2 regions of the Sporofaciens sp. SGI.106 genome follow, and region 2 is predicted to be linked to the other one. Evidence: riboswitches for the same ligand, from Rfam matches in the RefSeq annotation. Region 2 holds a riboswitch; the other holds the start of a gene.
The links. A riboswitch is a leader RNA that binds a small molecule or an ion and turns the genes downstream of it on or off. The one in region 2 is predicted to bind cobalamin.
Positions count from the first base shown of each region.

Region 1 (10,898 bases), on a different contig from region 2:
TGTGCACCTCGCTAATTTTAATTTTGATTAGTTAACTATATATAATAGCTAATCAGATTTTGGGGCAAAAAGCAAGAGAAAACAGGGAATTTGTTTTTTTAATCTGCCAGATACACTTCTGCGTAATAAACTCCATATGATAACGCAGTGGCATGGTCAGGTACATAAATATCTATTTTTTTGCCTTTGATCGCACCGCCGGTATCTTCTGCTACATATACATTTCCGTTAATAATAACACGGGAACCGAGTGGAATGACACTTGGATCCACAGCTATGGTACGTCCCGGTGTTGCAACAGTACCGGAAGCAGTTCCATTTCCCCATCCGCCGCTGCAATAGTAACATGGGCAATAATGGGTGATGCGGAAAGAGCCAAGACTTGTCTTGCCTTCGGTTGGTGCGGTTGGCGGAGTTACCGGGGCGGGTGCTGAATTGTTGGTTCCACCCTGATTATTGTTTTCAGCCTGTTCGGCAGCTTTCTGTGCAGCCAGTTGTTCTGCTGCTTTTGCTTTTTCCAGTAAATCAGTGTACTGATTTAATTCACCGGAAGTAGAAGAAATCTTATTTTCCAGTTCTGTGCACTTGCTGTTTAATTGTTCTTTCAATTTTTCCAGTTCTTTTTGCTGATTTTGCAGTTCTTCGCCTTCCTGGCGAATTTCATTTTGAGTATCTACAAGTTCCTGCAGCATTTTGCGGTCATACTCACTTACATTTTTGACGAAATCGGTCTTGTTCAGAAAATCACTCATACTCTCCGCAGAACAGATCAGTTCAAGGAAAGTGGTGTCTCCGGCTTCGTACATATACTTAATCCGAAGTTTCATTGCCTCATATTGTTCTTCGCCTTTTTTCTGGGCTTCATCCATCTGAGACTGCGTGTCGGCCATAACCGCCTGGGTCTTCTCGATTTTCTGAGAGAGAGCATCCAGTTCACTGCTCAAAGTATTCAGTTCATTATTCAGATTGTTTAATTCACCCTGCAGCCCTGCGGTCTTTTGTTCCAGCTCCGCAGAGGAAGGTTCCGCGTGTACATGGAAGCTGGTGCTTCCCATGGCTGCGATGCAAATGGTAACGATGCCTGCACGCAATCCACGACGCAAATTTTCACTCATCATAACAACATTTCCTTTCTTTTTTTCAGCGAATGCTTTTATATTATACAACAAATTGCTTTATTACGCAAATTTTGTTATGATGGTAGCGAAGTAGAGATTATTTATCTCACATATGTATGAAATTAAGAATTGAGAATTGCGAGGATATAATCATGAAGAAGTATGAAGAAGAACATTATTTGTTTGAGAATATCAAAGACCATATTTACCCGTGGGTAAAGGAATCTCTTGTAGATCATGAGGCCTTGAATGGAAAAATGATCTCTGAGAAGGATACGCCTATTGTATCTTTCGTTGGTGATCTTATGGTTATCTTTGTCATAGAGCGCGGGGCAGACACATATGAAATCATAAAAGATAATATGCTCCCGCCGGATTGTGATATTGAGGCTCTCTATTATAAGGCATGTGAAAATCTGGCGCGGGATGTGGAATTTGTGGTATCTCATACCTGGTATGGGGGATTTGGTATTGTGGCAGATGGGCATCATGAAGCCAGTTCTCTTTGCTTCAAACATATCTGGAGTATGTGTGCAGACAAACTGGAGGATGATCTGATTATTATGGCACCGGCAAAGGATACGGTTCTTTTTGTTCCGGCGTCCCAGGAAGAAACTGTCGAGAAGATGGTGGAATTCGGAAAAGAAGCATATGCAAGGAATCAGGACAGAATCAGTACCAGGCTGATGATATTTACGAAAGATGGGAAGGAACTGATGATTTATGATGACAAAAAGCATTAAGATGATCGGACTTGACCTGGATGGAACACTGCTTACCAGCGGAAAGGTTTTGACGGCACATACACAGGAGGTGCTGAGAAAGGCTATTGAACAGGGTGTGGTGGTTCTGCCTGCTACGGGAAGACCCTTTACGGGAATTCCGGGAGAGGTAATCCAATTTCCGGGGATACGTTATGCACTGACCGCGAATGGTGCAAGAGTGATAGATATGCAGGAACACAGAATCGTGTATGAATGTCTGGTGCCTTACGAAACAGCAAAGAGGTTACTGGATATTATGGGAAAGTATGATGCGATTCTGGAAGTCTATTATGACGGTGTGGGATACGCCAGTGAACATATGCTGAACCGGGTAGATGAATTCTTTTCGGAGGCGCCTATGGCAGAGTATGTGAGGAGTACCAGAAGACCGGTGCCGGATGTACGTTCCTTTTTTGAAGAACATCATAGAGGTTCAGATAAGGTACAGGGGGTATTTCTGAATCAGGAAGATAAGAAAAAAGCCTTAGAAGAGATATTGAGGGAAGTTTCGGATGTAGAGGTGACAGGCGCACTAATAAATAATATCGAAGTAAATGCAGCAGGTGTGAGTAAAGGGAAGACGCTTGTCAATCTTGGAAAACTTCTGGGGATCAGTCGGGAAGAGATTATGGCGTGCGGAGATGGAACCAATGATACGGATATGCTTCGGGAGGCAGGACTTGGAGTCGCCATGGCAAATGCGGTCGATGAGGTGAAGTGGTCTGCCGATGTTATTACTGCTTCGAATGACGAAGAAGGGGTTGCAAAGGCAATCGAAAAATACGTATTAAAATAGTAGAAAATAAAGGAGAAAAACTATGTTAGATTTTATCAAGGTTATCATACTTGGAATCGTAGAAGGTATTACGGAATGGCTTCCGGTCAGCAGTACCGGTCATCTGATTCTAGTGGGGGATTTATTAAAACCCGGCATGAGTGATGCGTTTATGGAGATGTTTAATGTGGTCATACAGCTTGGAGCCATTATGGCGGTTGTGGTACTGTATTTTCACAAGCTGAATCCATTTTCGCCGAGAAAAAGCAAGAAACAGAAGCTTCTGACCTGGCAGATGTGGATTAAAGTGGCAATTGCATCTGTTCCGGCGGCAGTCATTGGATTAATCTTTAATGATTATCTGGATGCGATTTTTTATAAACCTTTGCCGGTTGCAGTCATGCTGATTGTTTATGGTGTGTTATTTATTATAGTAGAAAATAGAAATAAAGGTGTAAGACCTAAGGTTACCAGAATTTCTGAACTCACAGTCCAGATGCTGATCTGGATCGGTGTATTCCAGATGCTTGCACTGATTCCCGGAACATCCCGCTCGGGAGCAACGATCGTAGGAGCGCTGCTGATTGGCGTGTCCCGTGAAACGGCTGCTGAATTCACATTCTTCCTTGCAATCCCGGTTATGTTTGGCGCAAGTTTCCTGAAACTGCTAAAATTTGGTTTCCATTTTACCGGTGCTGAATTCGGGCTTTTGATGTTGGGATGCATTGTCTCTTTCCTGGTATCCGTTGTGGCAATCAAGTTCCTGATGGGTTATATTAAGAAGAATGATTTCAAAGTGTTTGGTTATTATCGGATTATACTGGGAGCGTTAATTCTGATAATTTCACTTGTAAAAATAATTATTGCATAAAAATAAGTGGCTTTTCTGCATAAAATTAGGCGGGAAAGCCACTTGCTTTTTGACGGAAACGTGTTAGAATATGTACTAGGCTTGAATTATTATGCAAAAAAATGAATCAAAAATAGTGGAGGAAAGAATCATGAAAATGAAAAAGTTAGTAAGTCTGGTATTAGTAGCAGCATGTACATTATCTTTAGCAGCATGCGGTTCCAAATCAGAAGAGGCATCTTCATCTGATGAAGGAAAGAAAGAAACACTGGTTATGGCAACAAATGCTGAGTTCCCGCCATATGAATATTATGAGGGAGAAGAAATTGTAGGTATCGATGCAGAGATTGCAGCAGCAATTGCTGAAGAGCTTGGCATGGAACTGAAGATTGAGGATATGGCATTCGATTCAATCATCGGGGCTGTAACAAGCGGTAAAGCAGATATTGGTGCGGCTGGTATGACGGTTACACCGGAACGTGAAGAGAGTGTTGCATTTACAGATACTTATGCACATGCAACACAGGTTATCATTGTAAAAGAGGACAGCGAAATTGCAGGTCCTGATGACCTTACAGGAAAGACAGTCGGTGTTCAGCTTGGAACAACAGGTGACATCTATGCAGAGGATATCGAGGATGTAACTGTAGAGCGTTACAATAAAGGATTTGAGGCTGTTCAGGCTCTGACACAGGGTAAGATTGATGCAGTTGTTATCGATGGTCAGCCTGCAAAAGAGTTTGTAGCAGATGCTGAGGGACTTAAGATTCTGGATGAAGCATTTACAGAAGAAGATTATGCAATTGCAGTTGCAAAAGACAACACAGAGCTGGTAGAGAAAATTAATGATGCACTTGCAAAATTAAAAGAGTCCGGAAAACTGGATGAGATTGTTGCAAAATACATTTCAGCAGATGACGCTGAGTAATTGGAAAGATAAGGATAGAGGGTATGTTACAGTCATTTCAGGACAGGTTTGATCTTAACTTCATACAGGATAACCGCTGGAAATACATATGGGATGGCCTTGGAGTTACGCTCAGAGTTACGTTTTTTGCGGTCATTATCGGTATTGTAATTGGTTTTCTGGTAGCAATTGTCCGGTCAACTTATGATAAAACAGGAAAGCTCAGAATCTTGAACTGGGTTTGCAAGGTTTATCTGACCGTTATCCGGGGAACACCGGTCGTTGTACAGTTGTTGATTATTTATTTTGTTATTTTCGGAAGCGTAAACATCAGTAAAGTTCTGGTAGCGGTTATGGCATTTGGTTTTAACTCCGGTGCATACGTGGCAGAGATATTCCGTTCCGGAATCATGTCTATTGATAATGGACAGTTTGAGGCGGGACGAAGCCTTGGTTTTAATTATGTGCAGACTATGGTTTACATCATTATGCCGCAGGCATTCAAGAATGTACTTCCGGCGCTGGGTAATGAGTTTATCGTACTTCTTAAGGAAACATCTGTATCCGGTTATATTGCGCTTCAGGATCTGACAAAGGGCGGCGACATTATCAGAAGCCGTACTTACGATGCGTTTATGCCTTTGATCGCCGTTGCAATTATTTATCTTGTAATGGTAATGATATTTACCAAGCTGGTAAATATTCTGGAAAGGAGGCTGAGAAACAGTGACCACTAATGGAGATACATTAATTAAGGTTGAAGAGGTTCACAAGATTTTCGGAGATCTGCATGCACTGAATAATGTGTCAGAAGAGATTCGGAAAGGTGAGGTTGTAGTAATCGTAGGACCGTCAGGTTCAGGTAAATCTACATTCTTACGTTCGCTGAACCTGCTTGAGACTCCGTCCAGAGGACATATTTATTTTGAAGGAACGGATATTACTGATAAATCAGTGGATATCAACAAACACCGCCAGAAGATGGGAATGGTGTTCCAGCATTTCAATCTGTTCCCGCATAAGACTATTTTGCAGAACATTACTCTTGCACCGATTAAGCTTTTGAAAAAAAGCAAAGAGGAGGCAGAAGCACAGGGAATGGAGCTTCTGAAGAGAGTAGGACTGGAGGAAAAAGCAAACGCTTATCCGTCCCAGTTATCCGGTGGACAGAAGCAGAGAATCGCAATTGTCCGCTCTCTTGCAATGGATCCGGATGTGATGCTTTTTGACGAGCCAACGTCCGCTCTTGATCCTGAGATGGTTGGTGAAGTTCTGGAGCTGATGAAACAGCTTGCGAGAGACGGAATGACCATGGTCGTGGTAACACATGAGATGGGATTTGCTAAGGAAGTAGCGACAAGAGTGATCTTTATGGATGAAGGTCAGATCAAGGAGCAGGGGACTCCGGAAGAGTTCTTTGAGCATCCGAAGGATCCGAGACTTCAGGAATTCTTATCCAAGATCTTATAAAATAATAATGAAAATAACAGCCCTGTCGATTGATAGAGATATTGATCGGCAGGGCTTTTTTATGCTGGGATTAATTATAGATAACGCCTATAAATATATTAAAATTATTGATTAGTGTCTGGATTTATCCCTATGTTATTATAAGAGCAGGAAGGTATATAGTGTCGGTGTAAACCGCTGAAAAGGGAATCCGGTGTAAGTCAGGAACAGCCCGCTCTACTGTGAGATGGACAATGATTCAAATGAGCCACTCGTATGGGGAAGGCAGAATCGGAGGGTGAAGTTAAGTCAGGAGACCTGCTATATATGACAAGGTATTTCGGTGGGGAAAATACAGTATGGACTGTATTTTCTGCACCCTTTTTTATACGATAAAAATGCTCTGCGAGAATACAGGACCAGTGTAAAAGAAAATGACGGAGGAAAATGAAATGGAGAAGAAAGAGGAATTATTGAAAAAGCTGTCAGACTGCGTATTTGATATGGAAGACGAGGAAGTCGTGGATGTGGTAAAAGAGTACATTGCCTGTGGATTCGACCCTCAGGAAGGTATGCTTTCAGGTCTTGTTGATGGTATGAAAAGAGCAAGTGCCATGTATGAAGAGGGTGAGTACTTTGTACCGGAGCTGATTGTCTGTTCAGATGCGATGTATGCCGGTATTGAAGAGTTTCAGAAATATCTTCCGGAATCTGCACATACCAGTATCGGTAAGGTTGTGATCGGTGTTGTAGAAGGTGATACTCATGATATCGGAAAGAATCTGGTTCGGATTATGTTGGAAACGGGAGGATTTGATGTACATGACCTGGGACGTGATGTGCCGACAGATGCATTTGTAGATTATGTGAGAAATAACGATGTAGATATTGTGTGTATGTCTTCTCTGATGACGACGACGATGCCGGGAATGAGTGCGGTAATTGAGAAGCTGAAAGAAGAAGGACTTCGGGATAAGGTGAAATTTATGGTAGGCGGAGCACCGGTTTCTCCGGCATTTGCGCAGAAAATCGGTGCAGATGGATATACCAGAAATGCCATTGAAGCGGTGGCTTTCGCAAAAGAATTAGTGGGTGCATAAATCTGAGGAGGTGTTGAATTATGATGGGGAAACGTGAAGCGGTAAAAGCAATTTTAGAAGGAAGAAGTGCAGACAGAATTCCTGTGATTATGAATGCATTTTCATTACCGGTTATGCAGCATGGATATTCTATGCTGGAGGTTCTGACCACTCCTGAAAAGATGGCAGAGTGTATGATAGAGACGCGAAGAAGATTAGGATATGATGGACTTGTCGCCGGAACCTACAGTATCTGTGGTGCTATTGCGGGACATCTGGAGAATATGGATGGGAATATTTCCATGGATGGAAAAGATACCATACATTCATTGGAGGAACTGGAAAAATTAAAACCATATGATCCGAGTCAGGATTTTATGATGCAGAGTCTTTTAAAAACCATTGAGATCATGCGCAAAGAGGAACCGGATGAACCAATCTATGTCATTACCATGCATCCGACTTCAGAAGCATTTTCACTGATCGGTGCAACACCATCCTTTAAGACTATGATTAAAAATCCGGAATTTTTCAGAAAAGTGGCAGAGTATGTAGAGGATGCATGTCTGGAAGCATGTAAGATGATTGCAGCAGCGGATATTGACTTTTTGTGGTTCCCGACACCGAATTTCGGAGGATATTGTATTTCCAGAAAGACCTATGAGAAGTGTATTTATGAGAGTAATGTCAGCTTTATGAACAGGCTGAAAGAAACCGGGACTAAGGTTGTTCTTCACACCTGCGGACTTTATGATGACAGACTGGATCTGGTATTGGACGAGCATGGAGATGCATGGCATATAGCGGATACTACTACGAAAAAGATTAAAGACGAATATGGGGATAAGGTGTCTTTGATGGGGTGTATTCCAAGTGTTGCGGTCATGATGGAGGCACCGGAAGATGAGTTGTACCGGTTCGCATATCAGGAGTGTATGGACGGAGCGAAGGATGGAAGATTTATCCTGAGTGCAGACTGCGATGTTCCGCCTTCTACCTCGGATGAAAATATGAGGGCGGCTGTGCGTGCGGCAAAAGATGCGGAGAAAGTGCTGTTTGGATAGGAGAATGTGAGCGATGGATATTCAGATTGTCTCAGGGTTCCAGGGAACAGGAAAAACTACATTTTTAAATAAATATCTTCCTTTACTAACGGGAAAAACAGCCGTGATCCAGAATGAATTTGGCGAGGTGCCGTTAGAGACGGGGGAGATGGCAGGAGATTTGCCTGTGAAGGAATTGAATGCAGGGTGTATTTGCTGTAGTCTGGCGTTGGACTTTAGAACCGGTATCATGGAGCTTGCGGCAACTTATCATCCGGATCATATTGTTATCGAGCCATCGGGAATCAGCAGTCTGTCAGATATTATTAAAACCTGTATCAGTCTGCGGGAGAAGGAGGGGCTTTCTCTTGAGATTACAAAGATGATTACGATGGTTGATATTGGAGATTATACCGGATGGGCAGAGGAACTGGGGACATTTTACATGGATCAGATTCGGCGCGGACGCTGCATTCTCCTGCGGGGCTTCGGGGAAACGACGGAGGAAGAACAGTTGGAATGTATTCAGGCACTGGAACAGGAGAATCCGGAAGCGGTAATTTGTAAGGAAGACTGGAGAAATCTTTCGGATCATGAGCTGATGCGTCTGATTGAGGAATCCGGGGATTATCTGGAGGAAGCACGGGATGTGCAGGATAGGAAAACGGCATTGAAAATCCGCAGACCGGGAAAATAAGGATGTGTTTTTGAGAAGGAGCAGATTATGAATTATGAAGAATTAAAAAGAGAAATGAGCAAACAGAAAGATGAGATGACGGCAGCGGAACGTATGAAAGCCTATAATGCAGGGGAAGAGGTGGATTATCAGCCATATACATTGCAGGCACCGGATCCGGCTATGGCGGATATCTTCGGCTATACAACAACTCAGTTTGCAAAAGATTTTGAGGTGAAAAGTGAGATTATCCGGAGACGGAAAGAGGATTTTGGATTAGACAGCTTCAATGTTGGTCTGGGACTGAAAACGATTGGTGCTGCGCTGGGATCTAAATTAATGGCTCCGGAGCATGGTATTGACTATGTAGAAGAGCATGTGTTGAAAGATTATGCGGATTTTGATAAACTGGAAGTAACGGATCCTTATAAAAATCCGGTTCTGGCACCGATTTTGGAAAGCGCAAAGAGGCTGAAAGACCGGTTTCCGGATATCAGTATGACCACCAGTGTGGCAGGCCCCATATCTACGGCTATTGCTGTCAGACCGGTGGAGCTTGTACTTCGGGATACCCGCAGAAATCCGAAAATGCTGCACAAACTTCTGGATTTAACCGTGGAATGTTCCTTGAAATGGTTCGAAGCTTTTAGGCATGAGTTTGGTCCGGTAGCAACTAATTTTTCGGATCCGGTTACCTGCATGGATGTAATCAGTAAAAAGCAGTTTGATGAATACTCCCTTCCGTATATTAAGCGTCTGATCGATGGAACGGAAAAGATCATGGGCTCCAGGCCGGGAGCACACATCTGTGGAAAGACAAGCCCAATCTGGAGTGATCTGGCAGATGCGGGACTGTTTTCCTTCAGTATTGATAACTGTGAGGATCTGGCCAAAGCTAAGGCAGCAGTTGGAGACAGAATGCGATTTGCAGGAAATGTTCCGCCAATTGAGGTGATGAAAGATGGTACGATTGATGATGTAATCGAGTCCTGTAAGCAATGTATGCTGAAATGTGCGGATAATCCGGCAGGCTTTATTCTGAATACCGGATGCCAGCTTCCAATCGGAACGCCAAAACGTAATGTGGAAGCATTTATTTATGCCGCACGGAAGTATGGTAAAGGGGCAAGACTGGGCCATATGCCGAAGGGACTGGAAAACTAAAAATGGGGATATAAGGAGAGAATAGAATCATGGCAAGGTCAAAAGAAGAATTATTAGAAGCTTTATCTGAATGTGTAGTAGAGATGGAAGACGAAGAAGTTGTAGACGTTGCGAAGGAGTACATTGACGCAGGATATCCGGCATTCGATGGAATTATGGAGGGACTTGTGGATGGAATGAATAAAGCCAGCGATCTTTATGATGCAGAAGAGTACTTTGTAACGGATGTCCTGCTTTGCTCGGATGCCATGTATGCAGGTCTGGATGTGTTAAAACCACACCTTCCGGCTGAGGACAGCAGTGTGCAGAAACCGAAGGTGGTTATTGGTGTTGTGGAAGGGGATACTCACGATATCGGCAAGAATCTTGTGAAAATTATGCTGGATACGGCAGGATTTGAAATGTATGATTTGGGAAGAGATGTTCCGTTGGATAATTTTGTGGATAAAGCACTGGAAGTGGGAGCTTCTATTATCTGTATGTCTACGCTGATGACAACTACAATGGTTGGAATGAAGACTGTAATTGAAAAACTGAAAGAAAGAGGAGTTCGTGACCAGTTCAAGATTATGGTAGGAGGAAGTCCAATCTCCCAGAGATATGCAGATGAAATCGGAGCAGATGGATATTCGGTAAATGCTGTAGAAGCAGTGAAACTGGCGAAGAGCTTAATGGGAATCGAGTAGTAGGAGGAAGCGACTTGTTAACAGAAAAAGAACGTTTGGAAAAAGTATTTCATCATGAGGAGGTAGACCGTCCGCCATGCATCTGCCCCGGAGGCATGATGAATATGATTACAGCGGAACTTATGGATACCTGCGGTGTGACATGGCCGGAGGCACATACGGATGCGGAGATGATGGCAAGGCTTGCACTTGCCAATTACGAACAGGGATGTTTCGAAAATATCGGAGTGCCCTTCTGTATGACGGTAGAGGCGGAGGCACTTGGAGCTGAGGTGACAATGGGAACAAAGATATTTGAACCCCATGTGACCGGATATGCCATTGACTCTGTGCTGGATTGGAAGAAGTTAAAGCCGGTTAATATCGAAGAAGGAAGAGCAAAAGTAG
Region 1 is NZ_JBNPMZ010000007.1:48,070-58,967, reverse strand. It holds gene ACQRCC_RS07180 (phosphoribosylaminoimidazolesuccinocarboxamide synthase) at 1-7, opposite strand, end outside; gene ACQRCC_RS07175 (3D domain-containing protein) at 99-1,118, opposite strand; gene ACQRCC_RS07170 (hypothetical protein) at 1,271-1,861, shown strand; gene ACQRCC_RS07165 (Cof-type HAD-IIB family hydrolase) at 1,845-2,678, shown strand; gene ACQRCC_RS07160 (undecaprenyl-diphosphate phosphatase) at 2,701-3,528, shown strand; gene ACQRCC_RS07155 (transporter substrate-binding domain-containing protein) at 3,659-4,435, shown strand; gene ACQRCC_RS07150 (amino acid ABC transporter permease) at 4,459-5,151, shown strand; gene ACQRCC_RS07145 (amino acid ABC transporter ATP-binding protein) at 5,141-5,884, shown strand; cobalamin riboswitch at 6,027-6,203, shown strand; gene ACQRCC_RS07140 (corrinoid protein) at 6,316-6,963, shown strand; gene ACQRCC_RS07135 (uroporphyrinogen decarboxylase family protein) at 6,984-8,006, shown strand; gene ACQRCC_RS07130 (GTP-binding protein) at 8,020-8,682, shown strand; gene ACQRCC_RS07125 (uroporphyrinogen decarboxylase family protein) at 8,710-9,825, shown strand; gene ACQRCC_RS07120 (corrinoid protein) at 9,855-10,511, shown strand; gene ACQRCC_RS07115 (methylcobamide:CoM methyltransferase MtbA) at 10,526-10,898, shown strand, end outside.
Region 1: it holds a riboswitch for cobalamin, as region 2 does, so the genes downstream of both, ACQRCC_RS07140 (corrinoid protein) here and ACQRCC_RS04445 (energy-coupling factor ABC transporter permease) in region 2, are expected to answer to the same signal.

Region 2 (10,898 bases):
TATCCCAGGAAATGGAAGGTATATTCCAGCGTAGGATATGCGGAATTGGCATGATGGTCTGTCCCGTGTCCCATGAAGACCAACATCTCATCCTCATCAATTTCTACATCTGACATCACGGCATGAATCGCCTTCTTATAATCCTCGGGACTGCTGAGCATGGGCTTTCCCACACGGATCTGCCGAAACCGCCCTGTATATTCCAGGAGATTTCGCATCATTCCGTCATACTCAATTCCGTTGATCACATGGGTCGGCTGAACGATTACATTTTCCACACCGTCCTTTGCCATCTGCTCCAGCGCCTCCCGCACATCTGCGATCTCCACGCCATTTTTCCTTAATTTCTTTATAATCATCTGACTGGTAAATGCCCGGTAGACCCGATACTCCGGAAATGCTTCCGCGATATCCTGTTCTATGGCTTTGATTGTCTTATCCAGCGTATCCAGGTGACTGGTCCCGAAGCTGACCGTCAGAATCCCTTTCTTCGTCCCCATCTTCTTCCTCCATCTGCTTCAATAATATGTCCATACTCTTCGGCGGATACTTTCCTTCCTTCAGTATGCCCTTGTGGCAAAGCATCTCATACATCCGAAGAACCATAGGCGGTTCCAGATTCGTCTTATAGAGTGCCTCCCTGTCACTGCACACCTGAAGAGGTGTACCCTGTTTTAGAATCCTCCCCTGATGCATCAGCACGATCTCATCCGCCCACGCATAGGCATAATCCATATCGTGAGTTGCCAGAAGTACCGTAATTCCTTCTTCCGTCATCCGCTCCATGATCCGGTTCACCATCCGGGTATGGCGCGGATCCAGGGAAGCCCCCGGCTCATCCATAATGATCACCTCCGGCTTCATCACCAGAATGTCCGCAATCGACACCTGCTTTTTCTGACCTCCGCTTAAAGCATGGGTCGGTCTTTCCCTAAAAGGCGTGATCTCCAGATGTTCCATCACATCCTCCACCGCCCCCTTCGCCTCTTCTTCACTCATGCCAATGTTACAGGCACCAAACGAAATCTCCTGATAAACACTGGCGGAGAACAGCTGATTGTCCGGGTCCTGAAATACAATTCCCACACTCCGTCTCAGCTCCAGCAGGCCTTTTCTGGAATAATCCACCGGCTCTCCATGGAAATACACCCCGCCTTCGTCCGGTCTGTGAATCCCGTTACAACAGAGAAAAAGGGTGGATTTCCCGGAACCATTGGCACCCATCACTGCAATCTTTTTTCCTTTTTTTATCTGTAAATTTATATTTTGGAGAGACGCCTCCGTCTCTCCCTCGTAAGTGAAGCTTACATTTCGAAGCTCCAGCAAAATCTCACTCATAGACATTTCTCCACAATTACGATCCCGATCAGAAGGCATTCATAACCCGCCACCAGACCGATCTGCCACCTCTTTGCAGGATACTGCTCCCGAAGCACCCGTACCTTCCCGTCGTAGCAGCGTGACTCCATAGCATCATACAGAAATCTTGATTTCTTCACTGCACGTACAAAAACTGCCGCTGCCATCTGCCCAAAAGAGCGAAGCGATGTCTGAAAATCCCGGTTTCCCAATCTGGAATACTGTGAAACAGTAATATTGGATGCCACCTCCGTCAGCACAAAAATAAACCGGTAAATCAGCATCATCAGTTCTGTAATAAGAGCCGGCACGTGCAGCCATTCCATGACTCCAAGAATATCCGTCATAGTCGTATTCAGGGTCAAAAAATACAGACTGGACACGGCAGCAAGGGCGGTAAGAATTAATTTCGCCCCAAACACAAGGGAAGCACGGCTTCCGGTCAGATATAAGTTTCCAATCAGAAAAGCATAACCGTCCATCGGCTCCCCGGAAATATTTACAATAATAGTAAGGGTGCTTAACAAAAGGAAAGCAAAAGGCACTCTCATAAGCTTTCTGTACTTCGCAAATGATATGCCTCCGATTTTTACCGTCAGGACTGCGTTTGTTACCAGCACTGTCAGTGCTGCAGGCACTGATCGGCTGATCACACAGCACAGAAGGCTTGTCATGGCAAATATAAATTTCAAATTGGCATTCACATAGCGAAGCCCCGACTGATAGCAAAGCTTATCAATGATCATTTTATTCTTCCTTTTCCATATCCTTTTGCCATTTCCTGCGTTCCACAAATCTTCCCATGAAAAACGCAATGATGCCTACTCCGATTCCAGTCTGGATACAGAATACCAGACTTTCCACTTCACCCGGTATCTCTCCGCCGAGAGCCGTCTCCAGAACCGGGGTAAACCACGGTGTATATTCTCCTGCAATTTCCTCTACCATCTGGCTTCCCGCATCATCGGAGCCTCCGAATTCTGCTCCTTTTTTTGCAAAGAGCGGGACAACTGCGATCAAAACAGCTATCACAAGAAGTATCAGTGTCAACTTCATATTTTTACTCATTTTCTTACTCATCCTACTGTGCCTCCTTCCAGAAACCAATTGCGCGAAGCTCCGGCTTCGCATAGGACTCCAGCGCCATCACAACGATCACGGTCAGAATTCCCTCGATCAGAGCAAGCGGAATCTGCGTCGGTGCAAATACTCCCAGGAATTTCAGTGCAGACGCAGGTACACCGCCCGCCTCTGAAGGATAGGCCATCGCAAGCTGAACACTGGTCACACAATAGGTAAACAGGTCTCCCAGACATGCCGCCAGGAAGACTGTCACTTTTCGATTCACTTTCATCTTCCGGCAAAGCTTATAGATTCCCCAGGACAGAATCGGTCCTGCAATCGCCATGGAGAACGTATTGGCTCCAAGCGTAGTAAGACCTCCGTGTGCCAGAAGCACGGCCTGAAAAATCAGCACGATGATTCCAAGGATGCTCACTGCGCAGGGTCCGAACAGGATGGCTCCAAGTCCCGTACCTGTCATGTGGGAACAGCTTCCCGTTACAGACGGAATCTTCAGTGAAGATATCACAAACACAAAAGCCCCTGCCATAGCAATCAGCGTCATGGATCTTCGATTTTCATTCAGTTTTTTCCTCAGGGAAATCATACCGGCTGCCAGAAACGGTACACAGACTACTCCCCATGCCACACAGTAAGATACCGGAAGGTAACCTTCCATAATGTGCATCGCATGGGAAACCGGTGCTGCGGCAAATAATACGGAAAATGCAATTGCCGCTCTCATGAGTTGTTTTTCTTTTTTTGTCATTGTTTTCTCTCCTTTTCTTATGACAAGCTCTCAGAATATTCCAGGCTGTCCATAGAATCGGAGGAATCCAAAGTAACGACCTGGTTATATTCCCGTAACCTTCCAAACCCATCCAAAAGTGAATATTCTGACTTAGGCATCAAACATGCCGCTTCCGCCTTCCCACAGACTCCTCTGCAGTGACTTATTTCTTGACATAGAAACATATTTATTTCCACATCAGAAATACAGGAAGCGCACTACTCCAATACAGCAACGGGTATTGCGCAGGATTCTCACCTGACTTCCTCGCCGGTCACGGAACGCCATACGGCGTTCCTGCCGGACTTCTTTTGAATTTCTTTCGGATTTGAAACCGAATTTATTCTATCACATTTATGAAAAGTATTCAACGAATGGTATATATTTTCTGAAACTGTCTGCAGATTTCTTCCACAGTCATACCTTCCTCCTTCGGTCTTCCGATCACCACCAGCGTGGCACCGCTTTGTTTCGCTGCCCATACTTTTTCCCCGAATCCGCCGGTCTTCCCGGATTCTTTCGTCACAAACCATTCTGCCCTGGTCTGCTTCAGGAGGGCAAGATTCATTTCCTCTGAAAATGGACCCTGCATGGCAATCAGATGGCTTCCCTCAAACCCGAGACTGATCGCTTTCTCCACAGATTCCCGAACCGAAAGTACTCTGGCATAACACCTCTCCCTGTAATTCTTAATTTGTGTATACAATCCCAGTTCCTTGCTCCCGGTAGCAATCAGAATATTACCTTCAGTTCCTTCCAGATACTGTACTGCCTCTTCCACAGACTCTACATGGAGAACTTTCACATCTTTCAGCTCTTCATTCTCCACATCTTTTTCCTGCCTCAGACAGCGCAGATATGGAACATTCACACATTCACAGGCTTCTCTGATATTCCTGGTCACCTCTACCGCATAAGGATGAGTTGCATCAATCACCATGAAAATCTGATGTTCTCTCATAAATGTCTCCATCTGCACCCGGTTCATCCTTCCACAGATCACCTGAACATTGGGATATTCTCCCACACAGGTTTTTCCATACTCTGTCGCCACACTGACATAAGCCTGCCCGGAACATGTTCCCAGGAATTCTGCCAGTCTTCTGCCTTCCGTGGTTCCCGCAAAAACCAGGACTCCTCCGGTTTTCATACCGTTCTCCGGATTCCGTTGTTCTTCATTTTCATGTTTTATACATCCTACTGCGACCGTCATTTCGTCCAGACACACCTTCTCCTGAAGAATCATTCCCTGCTTACCACTCATATACCGTTTTACCGCACGTTCACAGACATTGTCCACTCCCGTCACCTGGGCAACGAATTCCGACCGGCTGCTGACTTCCTCTACTTCCAGAAGTTCTTCTTTTGTATAGGTAAGAAACGGAACCCGAAGTTCCCTGCAAAGCGCTACAAGTCCAAGCTCATCTTTTTTCAGATCAATACTTACAACCGCCCGGATCTGTTCCCTTCTCAATCTGTTTTTCGATAGAATTTCATCCAGTCCCGCTTCCAGCTTCTCTTTTTTACAGTTTTTCCTGCATCCGATTCCAACGATCACATTCTTAGGAAGCAGTGTCAGACACTGACTGTCCTCCTCATCACTGCTGTCCGGAACATGCTGTGCGATCTCTATTTGATATGGATTCTCTCCCTCCAGCAACGCAGCGGAAATTTTCTTTGCCAGTACCCGGTCTGTAATCACCAGATCATTTTTCTTTGCAAATACGTCTATTGCAAATTTCCCCTGTACATCTGTAGCCGTTGTCACCACCGGAACTGCTCCGACACAGGCGGATACATCCCGCGCAATCTCAACGGCACCCCCAACATGGCCTGATAAGAGAGGAATAACATATCCGGCCTTCTCATCCATAACCAGAACCGGGGAATCTGTGAACTTATCCTTCACCCAGGGGGCAGTCATCCTGACTGCAATTCCCGCAGCACCGATGAAAAGGAAACCACATTCTCCCCACAGTGTGCCGATCCATCCCCGGATATCCTCCGGAAGGGGACTCAGCTCCTCCTCAGCACCGGCAAATCTGGCCGGTGCGTAACCCTCACAGCTGTATCCCTGTTCTTCCATTTTCTCCCTGAGTATCCTGTTTTTTTCATTTCCCTGTCTGGTAAAACTGATTATGATAAGCTTCATGTATAACTCTTCTTTCCTCCCAATTTGTTAACCTCAGTATATCACACGCATAACTAATAGGCAAAGGTCACAGATTACCATGTCCAGAATATTTTCAAAGATGCAAACAGGAGGCGGAAAATCCGCCTCCCTCTGGAAAGATGTTTTACAATCTAAAGTTGAAATCTGCGTATGCTGTTGAGCCGTGCTCATGAATATCGAGACCTTCGATTTCTTCTTCCTTAGTAACTCTAAGTCCGATGGTCTTATTAATTATTGTGAAGATAATCAATGCCATTACGAATACGTATGCTGCAGTTGCTGCCACACCGATTACCTGTGTTACCAGTGAACAGTCCGGAGAAAATACACCTGTCAGAATTGTTCCTACGGCACCACATACACCGTGAACGCTAATTGCACCTACCGGGTCATCAATTTTTGCCACCTTATCAAAGAACTCTACAGAGAATACAACCAGCACACCTGCAATTGCTCCGATAATGATTGCTGACCAGTTGCTTACGGTATCACATCCTGCTGTAATCGCTACAAGACCTGCCAGAGAACCGTTGAATGTCATGGATACATCCGGTTTTCCGTATCTTACCCAGGTAACGATCAGAGCCATCAAAGTTGCTGCCGCTGCTGCAAGGTTTGTTGTCATTGCAATATCTCCAAGATTTGTTGTTGCTGCAGTTGTAGAACCACAGTTGAATCCAAACCAGCAGAACCAGAGAATGAATACTCCCAGAGCTGCGATCGGAAGGTTATGTCCCGGAATCGCTTTTACTTTACCATCTTTACCAAACTTTCCAATACGTGCTCCAAGGATCTTCGCACCGACTAATGCACAGACACCACCAACCATATGTACTGCTGTTGAACCTGCAAAGTCATGGAAACCAAGCTCAGAGAGCCAGCCGCCACCCCAGATCCAGTGTCCGGATACCGGGTAAATGAAAATACTGATTGCTGCACTGTACGCCAGATAAGCAGCAAATTTGGTTCTCTCTGCCATGGAACCTGATACAATTGTAGCTGCTGTTGCACAGAACACTGTATGGAAAATGATGAACACACCTGCCGGCAGACCGTTGATCATACCCGCTTCATCCGCCAGACTGGTCGGATCAAAAAAGCCCTGAACACCAAGAACTCCATTCCAGTCCGTTCCATGCATAATTGCAAATCCGAATATAAAGAAGAATAAGCTTCCAAGTACAAAATCCATCATATTCTTCATAAGAATATTTCCTGTATTTTTCGCTCTGGTAAATCCAGCCTCACACATGGCAAATCCTGCCTGCATGAAGTATACCAGTACTGCTCCTATCATCGTCCACATAACATTCATTAAGAGACCCGCTGCTTCTGCCGCATCCATTCCGCCTGAAATCAAATCCGCTAATCCCATAATTCTTTCCTCCTGTTTTCTCTATGTTTCGAATACTTAAAAAGGAGATATCTGTAGTGCCCTAATCGGCTCTCTACAGCTATCTCCTTCGATAACTTCTATAATGCATCTGATCCACGCTCACCGGTACGGATTCTGACTGCATCCTCCACCTCATATACGAAAATCTTACCATCTCCGTATGTACCGGTCTGAATCTCCGCTACGACTTTTTCAATGATTTTCTCTGCCGTATCCGGCTCTACAATCGTCTCAACTTTTACTTTCGGGAGAAGATTTACATTGTATTCTGCACCCCTGTAAATTTTTTTGTGACCTTTTTGATTACCATAACCCATAATATTTGTAATCATAAGTCCATTGGCTGAACACTCATCAAGAATTGCTTTCAGTTCTTCCAGCTTTTCCGGCTGAATGATAATTTCCAATTTCTTCATAGTCAAGTCCTCCTTATTCTCTTATCCACCCTGCAAAACCCGTCATCGGCATGCACGGTAACAAAAAAAGGTGCTTTCCGCTTTGGAAAACACCCTTGTTTTGATGTACCTTATTATACTCGTTGACAAATAAATGTCAAAGGAAATTTTACAAAAATTTTATAATTGTAAAAATCGCTGAATTTTCAGCATTTCTACCCATTTGTTTTGGAGAGTACTCCATAGTCCAGCAAGTCCTGCTCATCTGCACGCAGCAATAAATTAATCTGCAGATATGCCATATTCAGTCCGGTTGCAAAGAAATCACATACCACACTCAGTGCCAAAGCAACCGGCAATGCCGTCATGGGGATTCCAAGCTGATTGAACAGCAATGTATAGGCCGCAGCCGTTCCACCGACAACCGGTGCCATTACCATTGGCATAATCGCGCACATCCCTGCAGCTATTACAAACCATACCACAGAACATTCTACCTGATAATACTCTGCCATATTCAGCGAACACAGCAGAAAAATAAATACATGTCCCGGATGACAGAGCGTATTTCCTATGGGAAGCCCAAAGGAAACTATTTTATTATCAATTCCAAGTTTCTTTGTACAATTAACACTATTTGTACCAAATGCAGCCGATGAAGAAGCTGTTGCCAGCGCGATCAGAACAGGCGGAAGCAATTTTTTCCCCAGGACAACCGGTGAAATTTCCTTTTTCCGCCCCACATAAATCAGGTTGAAAATCACGCCCAGAAGCGCCAGCAGGATAGTCCCCACCAGTACCTTCCACGCAGATACGACCGCCATTGCTGTTCCCGACATGATAAGCTGTAGTACTACAAAAAAGCAAAAAACAGGAACAACATCATTCAATCTGTCCAACAGGAACATTCCTATATCTGTCAGTTGCTCGATACCTTTGGTAATCAACTTTGTTCTTTCGCCCATAACCAGAAGTGTCAATCCCAGTGCAACCGCTATGACGATCAGCTGCATGCAGTTTCCTTCCAGAAACGGACTGATAATATTCTTCGGAAGCATATCCATCACCATTCCCACAACGCTGGCGAGCTGTGCTCCTACATTTACTTTTGTTGTAATAATCAGTTTAAAAAATGGTATGGCAAGAATCGTTCCGATTGCCGCATACACAAACTCCTGCTGCAGGAATTTTCCCACCATTCGCTTTCCGATCTTTCCAAAGGAAGCTACATCACCGACACCGCATATTCCCGATACAATGGCCAGAAACACGACAGGAATACCCACCGTCGTCAGCACCCCGAGAAACGCATCATAAATCGGTGTTACAAAATATTCTGTGAGCATTTCATGAACAGATGCCGGCAGCATCTGTGCCAATAATCCAAGGACAACTGCCAGGGCAACCGCTCCCAGCAGAGAAACCATCGGATTCATTTTTTCTTTTTTCGGCTTAAAGGTAATAATATTTTTGCCTTTACTGTAGGAATAGGTCGGCGAAATACCCATGTTCACCAACAGACGGCTGCTCCACTCTCCACACTCCTCTTCCATCCGCTCCAGCGGATTTACAGATTCTCCTGCCAGTACGATGGAGATAAAGGGAGCGCCCAGCCTTTTTCCTGTCAAAAAAGTAAATGGTACCTCGCCATCATAATGTTCCTGCCAGTTCAGAAGAATCTCTTCCACCGTAAGGCGGATGCGCAGTATATTCTTCTTTTCCATATTCAGTGCAGCCAGAAATGACTGCACTTTCTCTGCCACACTGTCAACAGCTGAATCATTCAGCATGTATTCCAGCTTTTCATTCTTAATTTTCAAAATCTTGCCTCTACTATTTCTGTACAATATTAATGATTCTTCCCGGTACGTAGATTTCTTTTACAATGGTTCCGGTCAGTTTATCTGCTACTGCCTCTTTACCTGCTGCCAGTGCATCCTCTTTGGATACATCTGCCGGAAGTGATACAACCGCTCTGGTCTTACCATTGATCTGTACCGCAATCTCGATTTCGTCATCTTTCATTGCTTCCTCATCATAAGTCGGCCATCCTGCAGCAAATACAGTCTCTGTGTGACCCAGCTGCTCCCAGATTTCCTCTGCAATATGAGGAGCAAATGGTGCCAGAAGTACTGCCATAACAGATAAGGTCTCTACATCAATTCCGCCTGCCTTCTTGGCAATCTCTGTCAATTTATTCGTATGCTCCATGAATCCGGAAACAACCGTATTCAGGCTGAAGCTTTCCAGACGGGTGGTTACGTCATAAATCAGTTTATGACGCTCTTTTACCATTTCCTTCGTTGCTTCAATGTTCTTGTCTTTGCTTTCCATTACCATATTCCATACTTTTTTCAGGAATCTGGATACACCGTCAATTCCGCGGTCATCCCACTCTGCATCTAACTCCGGTGGTCCTACAAAAAGCTCATACATTCTCAGAGAATCGCAACCGTAATCTCTTACCAGATCGTCCGGAGATACTACATTTCCTTTAGACTTGCTCATCTTAATTCCGTTCTTTCCGGTAATCATACCCTGATTGAACAGTTTCTGGAAAGGCTCGTCAAAGTCTACTACACCGATATCGTACAGGAATTTGGTGTAGAAACGGGAGTACAAAAGATGCAGAACCGCATGCTCTACTCCACCGATGTACATATCTACCGGCAGCATCTCATCTGCTTTCTCTCTGGATACCAGTTCTTTATCATTGTGATTATCCACATAACGCAGGAAATACCAGGATGAACCTGCCCACTGCGGCATGGTGTTGGTTTCTCTCTTGGCTGGCTTTCCACATACCGGGCATGTGCAGTTTACCCACTCCTCAATTCCGGCAAGCGGAGATTCTCCGGTTCCGGTTGGCTCATAGGACTCTACATCCGGCAGGCGAAGCGGCAATTCTTCTTCCGGTACCGGTACAGCGCCACAATCCGGACAATGTACGATCGGAATTGGTTCTCCCCAGTAACGCTGACGGGAGAATACCCAGTCACGCAGCTTGTAATTTACGGTTGCGCGTCCGATTCCTCTTTCCTCGATAATATGCGGTGCCTCTTTCTTGAGAACCGCTGACTCCATACCATTCCACTCACCGGAATTGATCATAGTTCCATTTGCTTCGGTATAAGCTTCTGTCATATTTTCGATTTCTTTTCCGTCTTTTGCGATTACCTGAATAATCGGAATGCCGAATTTAGTAGCAAATTCAAAGTCACGGTCATCATGAGCAGGCACACACATGATTGCTCCGGTACCGTAATCAGCCAGTACATAGTCAGAGAGCCAGATCGGTGTCTTTTCTCCATTTAACGGATTAATTGCATAGCTTCCTGTAAATACACCGGTCTTTTCCTTATCCTGCATACGGTCTACATTAGACTTCATGGATGCATCGTAGATGTATTTTTCCACTGCTTCTCTTGTCTCATCCGTTGCAAGGCTTGCTGCCAGTGCATGTTCCGGTGCCAGTACCATGAAGGTTGCTCCGTACAGAGTATCCGGTCTTGTAGTATAGACAGTAATCTTCTCATCTCTTCCTTCTACCGGGAAATCTACCTCTGCACCATAGGATTTTCCAATCCAGTCAGCCTGCATCTTCTTAACTTTCTCCGGCCAGTCAAGCTTATCCAGGTCATTCAGCAGACGCTCTGCATATGCTGTGATCTTTAACATCCACTGACGCAGATTCTTCTTGGTAACCTCTGTACCACAGCGCTC
Region 2 is NZ_JBNPMZ010000004.1:37,672-48,569, forward strand. It holds gene ACQRCC_RS04425 (sirohydrochlorin cobaltochelatase) at 1-500, opposite strand, end outside; gene ACQRCC_RS04430 (energy-coupling factor ABC transporter ATP-binding protein) at 436-1,338, opposite strand; gene cbiQ (cobalt ECF transporter T component CbiQ) at 1,335-2,105, opposite strand; gene ACQRCC_RS04440 (energy-coupling factor ABC transporter substrate-binding protein) at 2,107-2,427, opposite strand; gene ACQRCC_RS04445 (energy-coupling factor ABC transporter permease) at 2,441-3,190, opposite strand; cobalamin riboswitch at 3,291-3,528, opposite strand; gene cobK (precorrin-6A reductase) at 3,579-5,363, opposite strand; gene ACQRCC_RS04455 (ammonium transporter) at 5,509-6,759, opposite strand; gene ACQRCC_RS04460 (P-II family nitrogen regulator) at 6,858-7,196, opposite strand; gene ACQRCC_RS04465 (dicarboxylate/amino acid:cation symporter) at 7,391-8,995, opposite strand; gene leuS (leucine--tRNA ligase) at 9,009-10,898, opposite strand, start outside.